Regions from separate parts of the Sinorhizobium sp. M4_45 genome, predicted to be linked through region 1. Evidence: predicted binding sites of a transcription regulator. Region 1 holds the regulator's gene; the other holds the start of a gene.
The links. The regulator PhoB, encoded in region 1, activates phosphate uptake and scavenging genes when phosphate is short. The targets are predictions, from matches to a motif close to TGTCATNNANCTGTCAT.
Positions count from the first base shown of each region.

Region 1 (7,636 bases):
AGCATCAGCCCGTCGCCGCGGATTTCCTCGATCACGTCCGGAAAACGATCCTTCAGCGAGGCGAGCCCCTGACGGAAGACGAGAGCCACCTCGCGCACCTGATCGAGGAAGCCTTCGGCGAGAACGACGTCGAGCACGGCATTTCCGACCGCCATTGCGAGCGGGTTGCCGCCATAGGTCGAACCGTGCGTGCCCGCCACCATGCCGGCGGCCGCCGCTTCCGTCGCGAGGCAAGCGCCGAGCGGGAAGCCGCCGCCGATGCCCTTGGCTACGGCCATGATATCCGGTTTGATGCCAGCCCATTCATGGGCGAAGAGCTTGCCGGTCCGGCCGACACCGGACTGGACCTCGTCGAGGATCAGAAGCAGGCCGAACTCGTCGCAAAGTTCGCGCAGCCCCTGCATGAATTCCTTCGATGCCGACCGAATGCCGCCCTCGCCCTGGATCGGCTCGACGAGGATCGCCGCGGTTTCTTCATTGATCGCGTTCTTGACCGCCGCGATATCGCCGAAGGGGACCTGATAGAAGCCCGGCGCCTTCGGCCCGAAGCCCTCGATGTATTTCTGCTGTCCGCCGGCGGCGATCGTCGCGAGCGTGCGGCCGTGGAAAGCACCTTCAAAGGTGATGACGTGGAACTTCTCCACGTGCCCCTTGGCGAAATGATAGCGCCGCGCCGTTTTGATCGCACATTCGAGCGCTTCCGCACCCGAATTGGTGAAGAACACCCGATCGGCGAAGGTCACCTGGGTCAGCCTCCGTGCAAGGCTTTCCTGCCCCGAAATCTCGTAGAGATTGGACAGATGCCAGACCTTGTCGGCCTGCGCCTTCAGCGCCTCGACGAGATGAGGATGGGCATGGCCGAGCGAGTTCACGGCGACACCGGCAGCGAAATCGAGATAGCGCGTGCCGTCTTCGGCGATCAGCCAAACGCCTTCACCTCGCTCGAAACGCAACGGCGCGCGCAGATAGGTGTCGTAAAGCGGCGTGGTTGCGGCCATGTCGAGCTCTCCTTCATTCCGGCGGCACGGACCATTCGGCCCGATAAAAATCAAAAATGCCGCCTTGCGGCGGCGACAGGCACTATTCCCATTTCGCACCGCGATGTCAACAAAACCAAGGTTTGCAGGCGCTTTGCGGATGCCGATTCCGAAGCGCGAAAAAATCACACTCTGGGACTTGCAAAAATGCAACGCTCCGACAGCAAGTTGGGGAAAACCGCGAAATCGATTCGGCGCGATTCCGGCGACTCTTGCCACGGAGTCACCCTGCCGGTAGGTTAACATTCAATTACTAGACGCATGCGGCGGACCTAGTCACCAAAAGTATTATCGCGTTGAATCTTCGGGTTTTTCCCGGAGAGCGGTGACGGATTCCGCCATCCCAACGCCGAGAACGGGGAGTGCAGAGATGAACTGGACTGACGAGCGGGTCGAGAAACTGAAGAAGCTGTGGTCGGAGGGCTTGAGCGCCAGCCAGATCGCGGCGCAGTTGGGCGGCGTCAGCCGCAACGCGGTCATCGGAAAGGTTCATCGGCTGAGCCTGCCCGGGCGCGCCAAGGCCGGAGGAAGCACGACCGCTGCAGCCCGGCCCAAACGGGCGACGTCTGCCCCGCGCGCGCCGAACTATGCTGCGCGTTCCGTAACCCGCACCGTGACCCGCACGGCCGGTGCGACCGCGCTCAAGGAAGAGCTCGCAGTCGACCTGGAAATGGACCAGGAGCTGCAGATCGACAGGAACATCGTCCTGCCGATGTCGCGGCGGCTGGAGCTCACGGAGCTTACCGAACGCACCTGCAAGTGGCCGATCGGCGACCCGCTCAAGGAAGAGTTCCACTTCTGCGGCAACGACTCCCCGGAAGCCTCTCCCTATTGCACCTTCCATGCCCGGCTGGCCTACCAGCCCTCCGCCGAGCGCCGGCGCATGCGCTGAGGCGCCTTGCTCATCCCGCTCTGGATGCACGACGAAAATCGGGGCCGGAAAGGCCCCTTTTTCTTTGCCATGCCGCAAGCCGGCACGGGCGCCAGCGACCTTCGGCCTCAGCTCTCCAGCGAATAGCCAGCGCCGCGCACCGTCCGGATGACGTCCGGCATGTTGGAAAAGTTCAGTGCCTTGCGCAGCCGCCCGACATGAACGTCCACGGTCCGTTCGTCGACATAGATGTCGTGTCCCCAGACACCGTCCAGGAGCTGTGAACGAGAGAAGACGCGCCCCGGTGAGGACATTAGAAATTCCAGCAGCCGGAACTCCGTCGGGCCAAGGCGCACTTCGCGACTGCGTCGGTGGACGCGGTGCGTCTCCCGGTCGAGCTCGATATCGCCGCAGCGCAGGAGCGTCGACAGAACCTCGGGCTTGGCGCGCCTGAGCATCGCCTTGACCCTCGCCATCAGTTCCGGCGTCGAAAAGGGCTTGACGACGTAATCGTCGGCGCCGGTGGCAAGGCCCCGCACGCGCTCGCTTTCCTCGCCGCGCGCGGTCAGCATGATGATCGGCAGGCGCTCCGTTTCCGGCCGCTGGCGCAGCCTGCGGCAGAGCTCGATACCGGAAACCCCGGGCAGCATCCAATCGAGGATGAGAAGGTCGGGCAGGCGCTCCTGCAGGCGGATCTCCGCCTCGTCGCCGCGAAGGATCGTATCGACCTCGAAGCCTTCCGCCTCGAGATTGTAGCGCAGGAGAACGCTCAGGGCTTCCTCGTCTTCGACTACGGCAATCTTCGGCAACATTCAGTAGGACTCCTTCCTACGCACGACAGCCGTCATGCCGCCGCGCACGGTGGTAGGCCGCGCCAAGGCGGCCGGAACAAATTCTGCATAGGCACCGGCTGCCGGGCGATCTCAGTCCGTCACGGAACCCAATGTCGACGTCATGTCGTCCTTCGGCCGTTCGCCCTGCGGCTGGGCGCCTGTCGCCATATAGTAGATCGTTTCGGCGATATTGGTCGCGTGATCGCCGATACGCTCGATGTTCTTGGCGCAGAAAAGAAGATGCGTGCACGGCGTGATGTTGCGCGGATCTTCCATCATATAGGTCAGCAGTTCCCGGAACAGGGACGTGTAGATCGCATCGATCTCTTCATCGCGTTCGCGAATGCTGTTCGCCTTTTCCGGCGAACGGGACGCGTAGACGTCCAGGACTTCCTTCAACTGAACGAGCGCGAGCTCGGCCAGGTGTTCGAGGCCGCGCGCAAGCTTGCGCGGTATGCCTGAACCGGCAACGGCAATCACCCGCTTTGCGGTGTTCTTGCCGAGGTCGCCCACGCGCTCCAGGTCCGCGGCGATGCGGATCGAACCCATGATCTCCCGAAGATCCGAGGCCATGGGCTGGCGTTTGGCAATGGTGACGATCGCCTTTTCGCCGATCTGCCGTTCCGCATCGTCCAGAATGATGTCGTCGGAGATCACCTTCTGGGCCAGGGCGAGATCGGAATTGACGAGCGCACGGACGGAGTCCGCGACCATCTGCTCGGCGAGACCGCCCATCTCGGAGATGCGGCGCGTGAGATACTTCAACTCTTCGTCGAAGGCGGACATGATGTGTGCGTGAGACATATTCGTTTCCTCGGGGGACGCGCTGTTCTGAATGGGCCTCGTTCGGTCTTGACCGGGAGGGACGGAAAAGCGCCGCCCCTCTCCGGCCATCAGCCGAAGCGGCCCATGATGTAGTCCTGGGTGCGCTGATCGTCCGGGTTGGTGAACATTTTATCGGTATCGTTCTCCTCTACGAGATTGCCGAGATGGAACATGGCCGTGCGCTGCGACACGCGCGCCGCCTGCTGCATCGAGTGGGTGACGATCACGATCGTGAAATTCGCCCGCAATTCGTGGATGAGTTCCTCGACTTTCGCGGTCGCGATCGGATCGAGCGCCGAGCAGGGCTCGTCCATCAGAATGACTTCCGGGCTGACGGCAACGGCGCGGGCGATGCAGAGGCGCTGCTGCTGGCCGCCGGAAAGTCCGGTGCCCGGCTCCTGCAGCCGATCCTTCACCTCGTTCCACAGCCCGGCCCTCTGCAGGCTCGTTTCCACGATCTCGTCGAGTTCGGTCTTGGTGCGTGCCAGGCCATGGATGCGCGGGCCGTAGGAGACATTGTCGTAGATCGACTTCGGGAACGGATTGGGTTTCTGGAACACCATGCCGACGCGGGCACGCAATTCCACCACGTCGATCGACGGATCGTAGATATCGTCCTCGTCGAGCGTGATCTTGCCCGTTACGCGGCAGTTCTCGATCGTGTCGTTCATGCGGTTCAAGGTGCGCAGAAACGTCGATTTGCCGCACCCGGACGGACCGATCAGCGCCGTGACCGTGTTCTCGCGGATATTGAGGTTGACGTCGAAGAGCGCACGCTTTTCGCCGTAATAGACCGACACATCGTTGCCGATCATCTTGTAAGGCACCGTATTCATTTTCTGCTCAAGAGCCTTTTCGACTGCAGCTTCCGACATGATGTTCATAGTCCTTACCCCACTACCAGCGACGCTCAAAGCGACGCCGCAAGAGAATTGCGCCGAGATTCATGAAGATGAGAAAGATCAGGAGAATGATGATCGCTCCGGACGTACGCTCGACGAAGGCACGTTCTGCCTCGTTCGCCCACATGTAGATCTGCACCGGCAGCGCCGTGGATGGCTCCAGCGGCGACCCCGGAAAGTCGACCACGAAGGCGACCATGCCGATCAGAAGCAGCGGCGCCGTTTCGCCCAGCGCATGGGCGAGCCCGATGATCGTGCCGGTCAGGATGCCGGGCATGGCAAGCGGCAGCACGTGATGGAAGATGGTCTGCATCTTCGATGCGCCGAGGCCGAGTGCGGCGGAGCGGATCGACGGCGGCACTGCCTTCAGGGCCGCCCGGGTAGCGATGATGATGGTCGGTAGCGTCATCAGCGTCAGCACGAAGGCGCCGACGAGTGCTGCCGAGCGCGGCATGCCCGCGAAGTTGATGAAGACGGCAAGCCCGAGGAGGCCGTAGACGATGGAAGGTACGGCCGCCAGGTTGTTGATGTTCACCTCGATCAGGTCCGTCAGCCGGTTTTTCGGCGCGAACTCCTCGAGATAGATGGAGGCGGCGACGCCGATCGGCAGCGACAGCACGAGCACGATCAGCATCATGTAGAGCGAGCCGAGAAGGGCGACGCCGACACCCGCCGCTTCAGGCCGGCTCGATGCGCCGAAGGTGAAGATGCCGGTGTTGAAGCTCTTCTTGAGCACGCCGGCCTCGGCAAGCTGGTTCATCCATGCGACCTGCGCATCCTTCACCTTGCGTTTGGCTTCGTCGACCGACAGGTCGATCTGGCCCTTGAAGGCGGAGTCGATGTTCGCCTCGGCAAGCAGCGTGACGGGAATCGTCCTGCCGATCACCGACGGATCGGCGACGACGATGTCACGCAGTTGCGTCCGGGCGCTGGCGGAGACCATATCGGTCGCCTGCTTCACCAGCGGCCGCTTCGACGGATCGAGGCCGAGCTGCTTGACCAGAGCCTCCCGCACGAGCAGCGGATAGTTGGCGGTATAGAGCCGCTTCGGATCGGTCGCCCGTTCGTTCTTCGGATCGATCACCTTCTCGGAAAACTCGATCGGCAACGTGATCGTCGTCTGCTGGAAGGCGGTATAGCCCTTCGAAACGACGCTCCAGAGGAGAACCGCGAGGAAGAACAGACCGATGGCGATGGCGCTGATTCCGAAGGCACGGAAGCGGCGCTCCGCGGCATAGCGGCGCTTGATGCCGATATCGCGTCGGCTTGCGGCAGGTCGGGTGGAGACCCTTACCGTCGGGGAGGCAAATTCGGTCATTCGTACTGTTCCCGATATTTGCGCACGATGTAGAGCGCGTAGATGTTGAGGCCGAGCGTGATGACGAAGAGCGTGATGCCGAGCGCAAAGGCGACCAGCGTCTGCGGCGAAGTGAACTCGAGGTCGCCCGTCAGCTGATTCACGATCTTGACCGTCACCGTGGTCATCGGCTCGAGGGGGTTCAATTGCATGCGCGCCGCGACGCCGGCAGCGAGCACGACGATCATCGTCTCGCCCACCGCGCGCGAGGCCGTCAAAAGCAGCGCCCCGACGATGCCGGGAAGTGCGGCAGGCAGGATCACCTTCTTCACCGTTTCCGAGCGCGTCGCACCGAGGCCGAGAGAACCGTCACGCAGCGCCCGCGGCACCTGGGTGATGATGTCGTCGGACAACGACGAAACGAACGGGATGAGCATGATGCCCATGACGATGCCAGCGGTGATGACGCTCTGGGCCTGAATGAAGTTCTGGTAGTTGCCGGTGACGAGACCGTTCAGTTGCGCGGAGATGTCGCGCAGGAAAGGCCCGACGGTGACCAGCGCGAAGAAGCCGTAGACGATCGTCGGGATGCCGGCGAGCACCTCCAGAAGAGGCTTGGCTGTGGAACGCAGCCGCGGGCTCGCATACTCGGCCATGTAGATGGCGGCGAAAAGCCCGATCGGCACCGCGAAAAGCATCGCCACGAAGGCGATATACAGGGTGCCGGCAAGGAGCGGCAGCAGGCCGAACTGGCCGGAGGCGCCGCCGCTTCCGGCCGCAGCGAAGCGCGGATCCCAGACCGTGCCGAAGAAGAACTCGAAGGGCGAGACCATGGTGAAGAAGCGGCCCGCCTCCGAGAGCATCGAGGCGACGATGCCGACCGTCGTCAGAATGGCTATGGAAGAGGCGAAGATGAGCGAGCCGAGCATGACGCGCTCCACCCGATTGCGGGCACGGAAACGGACGTCGATATTGCGGATGGCGTAGAGCCCGCCGGCAACGGAAACGAGCAGCACGACGGCGCTCATCAGCCAACGACTATATTGCCGCATCGCATTGAACTGCTGGGCGGACTGGATCATGTAAGGCTCGCCTTCGCCGGCAAGCGCCACGCCCTTGGCGGCCAGGGCTTCCCGCATGTTGGTCGAGCCATTCTCGATTGCAGCGATCTCGCCCGCATTCAGGCGTTCGAAGCCCGCGGCCACGGACTTGACCTGACCGAGCGCGAGCTGAACGGTGGCTGCCCCCTGGTTCTGGACCGGTTCCGGAAGAGACGAGCGAACGGTGTAATCGACATAGATCGGAGCTGCGACGAGCCATACCGCAAGCAGAAGAAGAGCCGGCAGCATCGCCCAGATGGCGACGTAGCTGCCGTGATATCCGGGCAGGGAATGCAGGCTGGCGAGCTTGCCTCCGGACCGGGCGAACGAGCGCGCGCGGCCGGCAAGAAACGCAATGAAACCGATCAAAGCGATGATCAGGAGAAGGAGCGAAGTACTCATCGGCACGTCTCCGCGACAGGCTTGTCGTAAGCCCCGACAAATTCGGAAGAATGCGGCTCCGGCGCTGCGCAGCGCCGGAGCCTGTCATGATCAGAGCAGGTTGCCTGCCTCGAAGGACGTGCGGATTTCCTCGCGCTCGGCGTCCGGAGCGGCAACGAGGCCGTATTCGGCAAGCGGGCTGTCGGGGCCGATCATCTGATCGTCCACGAAGAACTCGACATATTCCTTCAGGCCCGGGATCACGCCGATATGCGCCTTCTTGACGTAGAAGAACAGCGGGCGGGAAACCGGATACTCGCCGGAAGCGATCGTCTCGGTCGAAGGAATGACGCCGTTGACGGTCGCGACCTTCAGCTTGTCGGCATTGTT
Region 1 covers NZ_NWVE01000002.1:38,567-46,202, reverse strand. The annotation lists gene CN933_RS05825 (aspartate aminotransferase family protein) at 1-998, opposite strand, end outside; gene CN933_RS05820 (GcrA family cell cycle regulator) at 1,408-1,929, shown strand; gene phoB (phosphate regulon transcriptional regulator PhoB) at 2,037-2,720, opposite strand; gene phoU (phosphate signaling complex protein PhoU) at 2,832-3,545, opposite strand; gene pstB (phosphate ABC transporter ATP-binding protein PstB) at 3,635-4,450, opposite strand; gene pstA (phosphate ABC transporter permease PstA) at 4,464-5,786, opposite strand; gene pstC (phosphate ABC transporter permease subunit PstC) at 5,783-7,267, opposite strand; gene CN933_RS05790 (substrate-binding domain-containing protein) at 7,358-7,636, opposite strand, start outside.

Region 2 (7,636 bases), on a different contig from region 1:
ACGCGTTCCAGACGCGCTCTCGCGGGATTGTCCGTCTTCATCAGTTCTCCTCCTCAAGGACGACGATGATCCGACTATACGGCTTGCCCGCTTCTGATATAGAGCAGGAATCCATCAAAAAGCCATCAGGAGGGATAGGTGGCACATCCGTTTCTCGTCAAGGACATCGCCTTCCAGGCGGGACTCAGTACGGCGACCGTCGATCGCGTCCTCAACGGCCGGAGGGGCGTGCGCCAGCAAACGGTAATGCGCGTCAATGCAGCCATTCGTGAACTCGAGAGGCAGCAGGCCGGCCTTGAAGTACAGGGACGCAAATTTGCCGTCGACGTGGTGATGGAGGCACCGGAACGCTTCACCGAAGCGGTGCGCAAGGCATTCGAAAGCGAAGCCGCGACCTTCATGCCTACCGTTTTCCGGTCCCGCTTCCATTTCGCCGAGACCATGCGGCCGCAGGACATCAGCCAGTTGCTCGACCGTATTCGGCTTCGCGGAACCGACGGAGTAGTCCTCAAGGCGCCCGACGTGCCGGAGATTGCCGGAGCCGTAGCGCGGCTCGAAAACGCGGGAGTTGCGGTCGTCACGCTCGTTACCGATCTGCCGCATTCATCGCGGACGGCCTATGCCGGGGCTGACAACCGCGCTGCCGGGGAAACCGCGGCCTACCTGGTCGGCGAGCGCTTCGCGGACCGTCCTGCGACGGTGCTGGTCACCATATCGAGCAGCCGCTTTCGCGGCGAAGAGGAACGCGAGATCGGCTTTCGCCGCGTGCTGCGGGAAAAATATCCGCATATCGGCGTGATCGAGATCAGTGAGGGCCACGGCAGGAACGAGGAGACAGGCGCACTTGCCCTCAAGGCAATCGGCAGCCATCCGGAGATCAATGCTGCTTATTCGATCGGCGGAGGCAATCGCGCCGTGCTCGACGCCTTCAGACAGTTGCAGCGCGACTGCCTTCTTTTCGTCGCTCACGACCTCGACGAGGACAATCTGGAGCTCCTGCGTCAGGGCCTTGTCCAGTTCGTTCTTCACCACGACCTGAAAACGGACGTCCGCATGGCTTTCCACGCGGTCATGGAGCGCCGGGGCGCGCTCCGCGCCTCCGAAAAGCGGCATCTTTCCGCCGTCGAAGTAATCACCCCTTACAACCTGCCGCGTGTCTGACCCCGCAGGCTATTCCTCCGGCTGATAGCGTACGAAGGCAAAGGCGGTGCCCGAGGGCGACCAGTTCGGGACGTTCACCGTCCCCTGCCCGCCGAAGAGTTCGAACAGTACGCGCGCATTGCCGCCGTCCGCATCCATCAGGCGGAGACGCACGTCGAGATCGCGCGGGTGATCGAAGACATCGCCGTCATAGGAGAGCACGAGCAGGTGCCTGCCGTCCGGCGACGGATGCGGAAACCAGTCGCCGTAAGGGCTGTCGGTGATACGCTGTAGATCCTCGCCGTCCGGCCTCACCCGCCAGATCTGCATGCGGCCGGTACGGCTCGAATTGAAATAGATCCACTCCCCGTCCGCAGACCAGTCCGGCCCGTCATTGCGGCCCTGCCCCTGCGTCAGGCGGCGTTCCTCCCCGCCTTCGACCGGAATCGTGTAGATGTCGAAGACCTGATCGCGGATTCCGCAATAGGCCAGCATGCGCCCGTCGGGCGACCAACCGTGCCAGTAGGACGGTAGGTTGCGTGTGACGAGCCGCGGCGTGCCGCCTTCTGCCGGCAGGAGATAGATTGCCGAACTGCCGAATTCCGTCTTGTCGCTGATCACGAGCGTGCTGCCGTCGGGCGAAATCCCGTGATCGTTGTTGCAGCGCCGGGCAAAGCCGGTATCGATCTCCGTGGGCTCGGAACCGTCGAAGCCAAACCGATAAAGCCTGCCGTCGCCGTTGATGATGAGGAATTTTCCGTCGGGTGACCAGTTCGGTGCCTCGACCAGCCGCTCCGTCTGCCAGACGACGCGCGTCTCGCCGGTCGCGATGTCGAAGATCTCCACCGAACTGCGCATGCTACCCCCTGTCGCGGAAGCGGTTGGTGATCGGATAACGCCGGTCGCGGCCGAAATTCTTCCTGGTGATCTTCACGCCCGGCGCCGACTGGCGGCGCTTGTATTCGGCGATGTAGAGCAGGTGCTCGATCCGGTGAACGGTTGCCTCTTCATGCCCGCGCGCGACGATCTCCTCCGTGCTCATTTCCTTCTCGACCAGGCATTCGAGAATGTCGTCGAGCACCGGATAAGGCGGCAGCGAATCCTGGTCCGTCTGGTCGGGGCGGAGTTCGGCCGACGGCGCCTTGTCGATGATGTTCTGCGGAATGACTTCGCCAGACGGGCCCAGCGCTCCCGGCGGAACCGTGCCGTTTCGCCAGCGTGCCAGCGCGTAAACCTGCATCTTGTAGAGATCCTTGATCGGATTGAAGCCGCCGTTCATGTCGCCGTAAAGCGTGGCGTAACCGACCGACATTTCGGATTTGTTGCCCGTCGTCACCACCATGGAGCCGAATTTGTTGGAGATCGCCATCAGGATCGTCCCGCGCGTACGACTCTGAAGGTTTTCCTCGGTGATGCCCGCCTCAGTTCCCTCGAACGTATCGGAGAGCGCGCTGAGGAAGCCCTCGACCGGCTCTTCGATCGCAACGATGTCGTAGCGGCAGCCGAGCGCCTTGGCGCATGCCTCGGCATCCTGCAACGACTCGCGCGAGGTGTAGCGGTAGGGCAGCATGACCGTGCGAACCCGCTCCTCGCCCAACGCATCCACCGCAAGCGCCGTGCAGATCGCCGAATCGATGCCGCCGGACAGGCCCAGGACAACGTTCCTGAAACCGTTCTTGTTGACGTAATCGCGAAAGCCCAGCATGCAAGCGCGGTAATCGGCCTCTTCGCCTTCCGGTATGCGCGACTTGAGCCCGTTGGCCGAGGTCCAGCCGTCCGCGCCCCTTTTCCATTCTGAGACGGCCACCGCCTCTTCGAATTGGCTCATCTGGAATGCCAGCGACTTGTCCGCGTTGAAGGCGAAACTCGCGCCGTCGAAAACCAGCTCGTCCTGGCCGCCGAGCTGGTTGGCATAGATCATCGGGAGACCGGTCTCGATCACCTGCCGCAGCACCACCTGATGGCGCACGTCGACCTTTCCGCGGTAGTAGGGCGAACCGTTCGGCGACAGGAGGATTTCGGCGCCACTCTCCGCGAGAGTCTCGCAGACGCCGAGATCGCCCCATATGTCCTCGCACACCGGTATGCCGATCCGCACGCCGCGAAAGTTCACCGGGCCCGGCATCTCACCCGCGTCGAAGACGCGCTTTTCGTCAAATTCGCCGTAGTTCGGCAAGTCGACCTTGTCGCGGATAGCGATGATCTTGCCAGCGTCGAGAACTGCAACCGAATTGTGCCGGAGGCCGGAGGCCTGCCGTGGAAAGCCGATGACGACGCCCGGCCCGCCATCTGCCGTCTCCGCCGCAAGCTTCTCCACCGCCTGCTCGCAGGCCTTCAGGAAAGCGGGCTTCAAGACGAGGTCTTCCGGCGGATAGCCGGAGATGAAGAGCTCGGTCAGAAGCAGGAGATCGGCGCCTTCGCGCGCCGCCGCCGTCCGCGCCTCGCGTGCTTTTGCGACGTTGCCGGCAATGTCTCCGACCGTTGGGTTGAGCTGTGCCACGGCGATCCGTAGCGTTGAGGGAGCGGCTTTCTGTGCATTCATGAGCGGGCCCGTCGTCTCTCGTCAGCGAATACATGCTTCGTTCGCGTTGTTCTTACCGCATCCGGGGGAAAAAACCCGCACTCAATCGAGATCCGGCGGAAAAAATCCAAAAAGCTTCGTGTTTTCGGACAGTTAAGCGCAGCGCAGAAATTCTTTAGCCGCCACAGGAACCTGGCGGCGGCGGCGCCGTTTCCGCCATTCATCCCCTGTTCAAGATGACAGTCGTATGACGGTAGAGTGAAATATTTGTGAAATTGGAGACGCCCGTTGGCCCGTATCGATTCCGCCGTGAGCAGCTCTCAAGTCTACGCCGACGGGCAAGGCTCTTCCGCAAGATATACGAGAACCCTGTCGGGCGCCCGCAGTGCGCTCTTCACGCTTCTCATTGCGACGGCGCTCGTCTTCACCGTCGAATTGATCGTGCGCTGGTCCTTGCCCGACACCGTCGCCTATTTCACCGATCCCATGCGCCCGGCCTGGACCACGGTCGCCGTGTTCTTCCTCGCCATGCTCGGCGTCGATGCCCTGTTCGGCCGCGAACACAAGGCGGCGCTGCTCGTCGCGCCGCTCGCCGTTGTGCCGGCATTCATCAGTCAGCAGAAGCAGGTCTTCCTGTCCGATCCGCTCTATCCGACCGATTTCCTTTTCGGCCGGCAGATCATGGAGCTGATGCCGGTACTCGTGAAGGACAGGCCGTGGACAGCAGTCGGCGTCGTCGCCGGCTTGATCGCGGCCATCGTCGTTGGCACGCTCCTGCTGCGGTACGCCTGGCGGAACTTTCCCAAGCTGACACGTCGGGAGCGGCTGATGCGGATCGCATTCGCCCTGCCGCTGCTGGTCGCATTCTGGAACATCATGGACTACAACCAGTTCTCGTGGATCCGTGACCGGCTTCGTGTCATCCCCATCATGTGGGACCAGACCGAGAACTACCGCCACAACGGCTTCGCGCTTGCCTTTGCCATCAACCTCCCGATGGCCAACGTAAGCGCGCCGGCCGGCTATATGGCGGACGCGATCGACCGGATTCCGGTAAAGTCGCTTCCCGCCGGCACGACCCATCGCGGCAAACCGGATGTGATCGTGCTGATGAGCGAGTCCTTTTGGGATCCTACGCGCCTGCCCAAGGTGAAGCTCACGCCCGATCCCATGCCGACGATCCGTGAACTGCAGGGCGGCAACGTCTTTTCTCCGGAGTTCGGCGGCATGACCGCCAATGTCGAATTCGAAGCGCTGACCGGTTTTTCCAACGCGTTCCTGCCCTATGGCAGCATCCCCTACCAGCAATATATCCGCAATCCGATTCCCTCACTCGCCACCTTCTTCCGCGGCGAAGGCTATGTTTCGCGCGCCATTCACCCTTTCCAGGGATGGTTCTGGAACCGCACAGCCGTCTACAAGGCCTTCGGTTTCGACATGTTCCGGTCGGAAGAGAACATGCCGGCCATGCAGAAGCGCGGCATCTTTGCGTCGGACGAGTCTTTGACGAAGGAAATCATCCGCCAGGCGGACGAGGTGGAGGACCCTTTCTTCTTTTTCGCGGTGACCCTGCAGGGCCATGGTCCATATGAGGCCAACCGCTATGCGAAGAACACGATCAAGGTCGAGGGCGATCTTCCCGAAGCCGACCGCCAGGTGCTCGCCACCTATGCGCAAGGCGTCAAGGAAGCCGACGACAGCCTCAAGATGCTGATGGACTGGGCGAAAGAGCGCGACCGGGAGACGATCATCGTTCTCTTCGGCGACCACCTTCCGCCGCTGAACACCGTCTATTCCAGCACCGGTTACATGAAGGGCATCACGGCCGAGCGCAAGGGACCGAAGGATCAGATGAAGGCCGAGCATGAGACGCCGCTCGTCGTCTGGTCGAACAAGACGGGGCCGAAGAAGAACATCGGCACGATCAGCCCGGCCTTCCTTTCCTACCAGATCCTGAAACAGGCGGGCTACGAGCATCCCTACTACACGGGGTTCCTCGGCAAGGTCTACGACCACTACCGTGTCCTCGACCGTTACATGCTGATCCGCAAGAACGGCAAGGACGTCGCCGACTGGCTGCGCCAGCCGAAGGTGCCCGCATCGCTGCGTGACTACCGCTTCCTGCAGCACGACATGATGTTCGGCAAGCGCTACAGCACCGAGCGCTTCTTCAAGTCTCACGCCGAGCTTTATAGCGCTGGTATGTGAACGGACCCGGCCCGGACGGCCAATCCCCTCCCGGAATCAACAAGCGTTTCACTGCTTTCGACAAGCAGTGAAACGCTTCTTGATTCCGGGCGAACCGCGTCCCCTCAGGGAAATGTGGCAGACTCCACCGATTTCAATTAAAACGCGAATAAATATTTCCTAAATTGCAGTTTTCCACAAGCAAAAACAAATACTTGTAGACGTATAGAATAATTAACGATTGTGGCGCAGCCTGAAGCTGCAGAGACAATGGGAAACAAATACTCATAATACTTTGGAGATGCCGCATGTCCGTTTTCAACCGCCTGCTCGCCAGTCGGAAGGGTGCTGCCGCCATTGAATTCGCAGTCATTGCGCCGCTTTTCTTCATGTGCGTGCTGACGCTGATAGCCTACGGGATCTATCTGAGCGCCGCACATTCCATCCAGCAGATAGCCGCGGATGCGGCACGGACGGCGATTGCGGGCCTTTCCGAAGAAGAGCGGGAGCGCCTTGCGACCGATTACATCCGGCGCACGACGATGAGCCAGACCTTCATCGACTCCTCCCGCATGAACGTCACCGTCCGCGATGACGCCAACAATACCAACCAGTTCACCGTCACCATCTCCTATGACGCAAGCGACCTCCCCATCTGGAAGCTCTTCACCTTTGCCCTGCCGGGTGAGCAGATCGAGCGTTACGCGACGATACGTGTGGGAGGCATCTGAGATGCATGGAGCGACATCCGCCGTTCGGCGATACCTGAAGTCCCGCACCGGCAATATTGGCGTCTCGGCGGCCCTCGTCATGCCGCTGGTGGTCGCGTCGATGGGGCTCGGCATCGATTACGGCTATCTCACCCTTCAGCGGCGCGAGCTGCAGTCTGTCGCGGACCTCGCCTCGATCGCGGCCGCGGCCAATGTAAGTTCAGCGGAAGAGGCCGTGCTCGCCCACTTCCGGAGCAACGGTCTCGGCTTCGCCGTCTCGACTCCCTCGGGGCTGATGACTGTGGACGGCAAACTCCTGCCGAACGACGTCGAAACCGCCGCAAAGGGGGTGGCTACGGTCGTGCGCGGGCGCTATGTCCCCGACCCGACGATCGATGCCGGCCAACGGTTCATCAGGGGGGCCCTGCCCGCCGACGCCGTCCAGGTTACGCTTGAGAAGAAGGGCGACATCTATCTCGCGGCGCTGTTCAGCGAGTCGCCAGATTTGAGCGTGATCGGCACCGCGGCGAGTTCGAAAATCGCTGCCTTCTCCGTCGGCTCCCGCCTTGCCAGCCTCAATGGGGGCCTCTTGAACGCGATCCTCGGCCAGATGCTCGGCACCAACGTGGCGCTGAAGGTCATGGATTACGAGGCATTGATCGACGCCGACATCGATATCCAGCCATTCCTCAAGATCATCGCCACCCGCCTCAGTCTCACGGCCGCTTCCTATGAAGACGTGCTGACGACGGAGCTGACGATGCCGCAACTGCTCGGATCGCTGCGGCTCGTGCAGGGGCTCTCCGGAACGGTGACTTCGGCGCTCAAGTCCGTCGAACTCGCAACAGCCGGGAACAGGCAGACATTCACTTTGGCGCAGATCCTCAACATCGACCCGAAAAAGAGCCTCGGCATAGATGCGGGCTCGGACTGGGCGATGAAAGTCAGTGCGTTGCAAGTCGTCTCTGCCGCTGCGGTGATTGCCAACGGCGAACATCAGATCGCTCTCGACGCCGTTGCGGGTCTGCCAGGTATTGCCTCGGTAAAGGTCAGGCTCGCGATCGGCGAACCGCCGGTG
Region 2 covers NZ_NWVE01000001.1:833,581-841,216, reverse strand. The annotation lists gene CN933_RS04240 (phytanoyl-CoA dioxygenase family protein) at 1-41, opposite strand, end outside; gene CN933_RS04235 (LacI family DNA-binding transcriptional regulator) at 139-1,161, shown strand; gene CN933_RS04230 (TolB family protein) at 1,171-1,998, opposite strand; gene CN933_RS04225 (NAD+ synthase) at 2,000-3,682, opposite strand; gene CN933_RS04220 (LTA synthase family protein) at 3,950-5,869, shown strand; gene CN933_RS04215 (TadE family protein) at 6,157-6,579, shown strand; gene CN933_RS04210 (TadG family pilus assembly protein) at 6,581-7,636, shown strand, end outside.
Region 2: a site for PhoB is predicted at 3,898-3,914, ahead of CN933_RS04220 (LTA synthase family protein). Genes of this name have one in related genera too.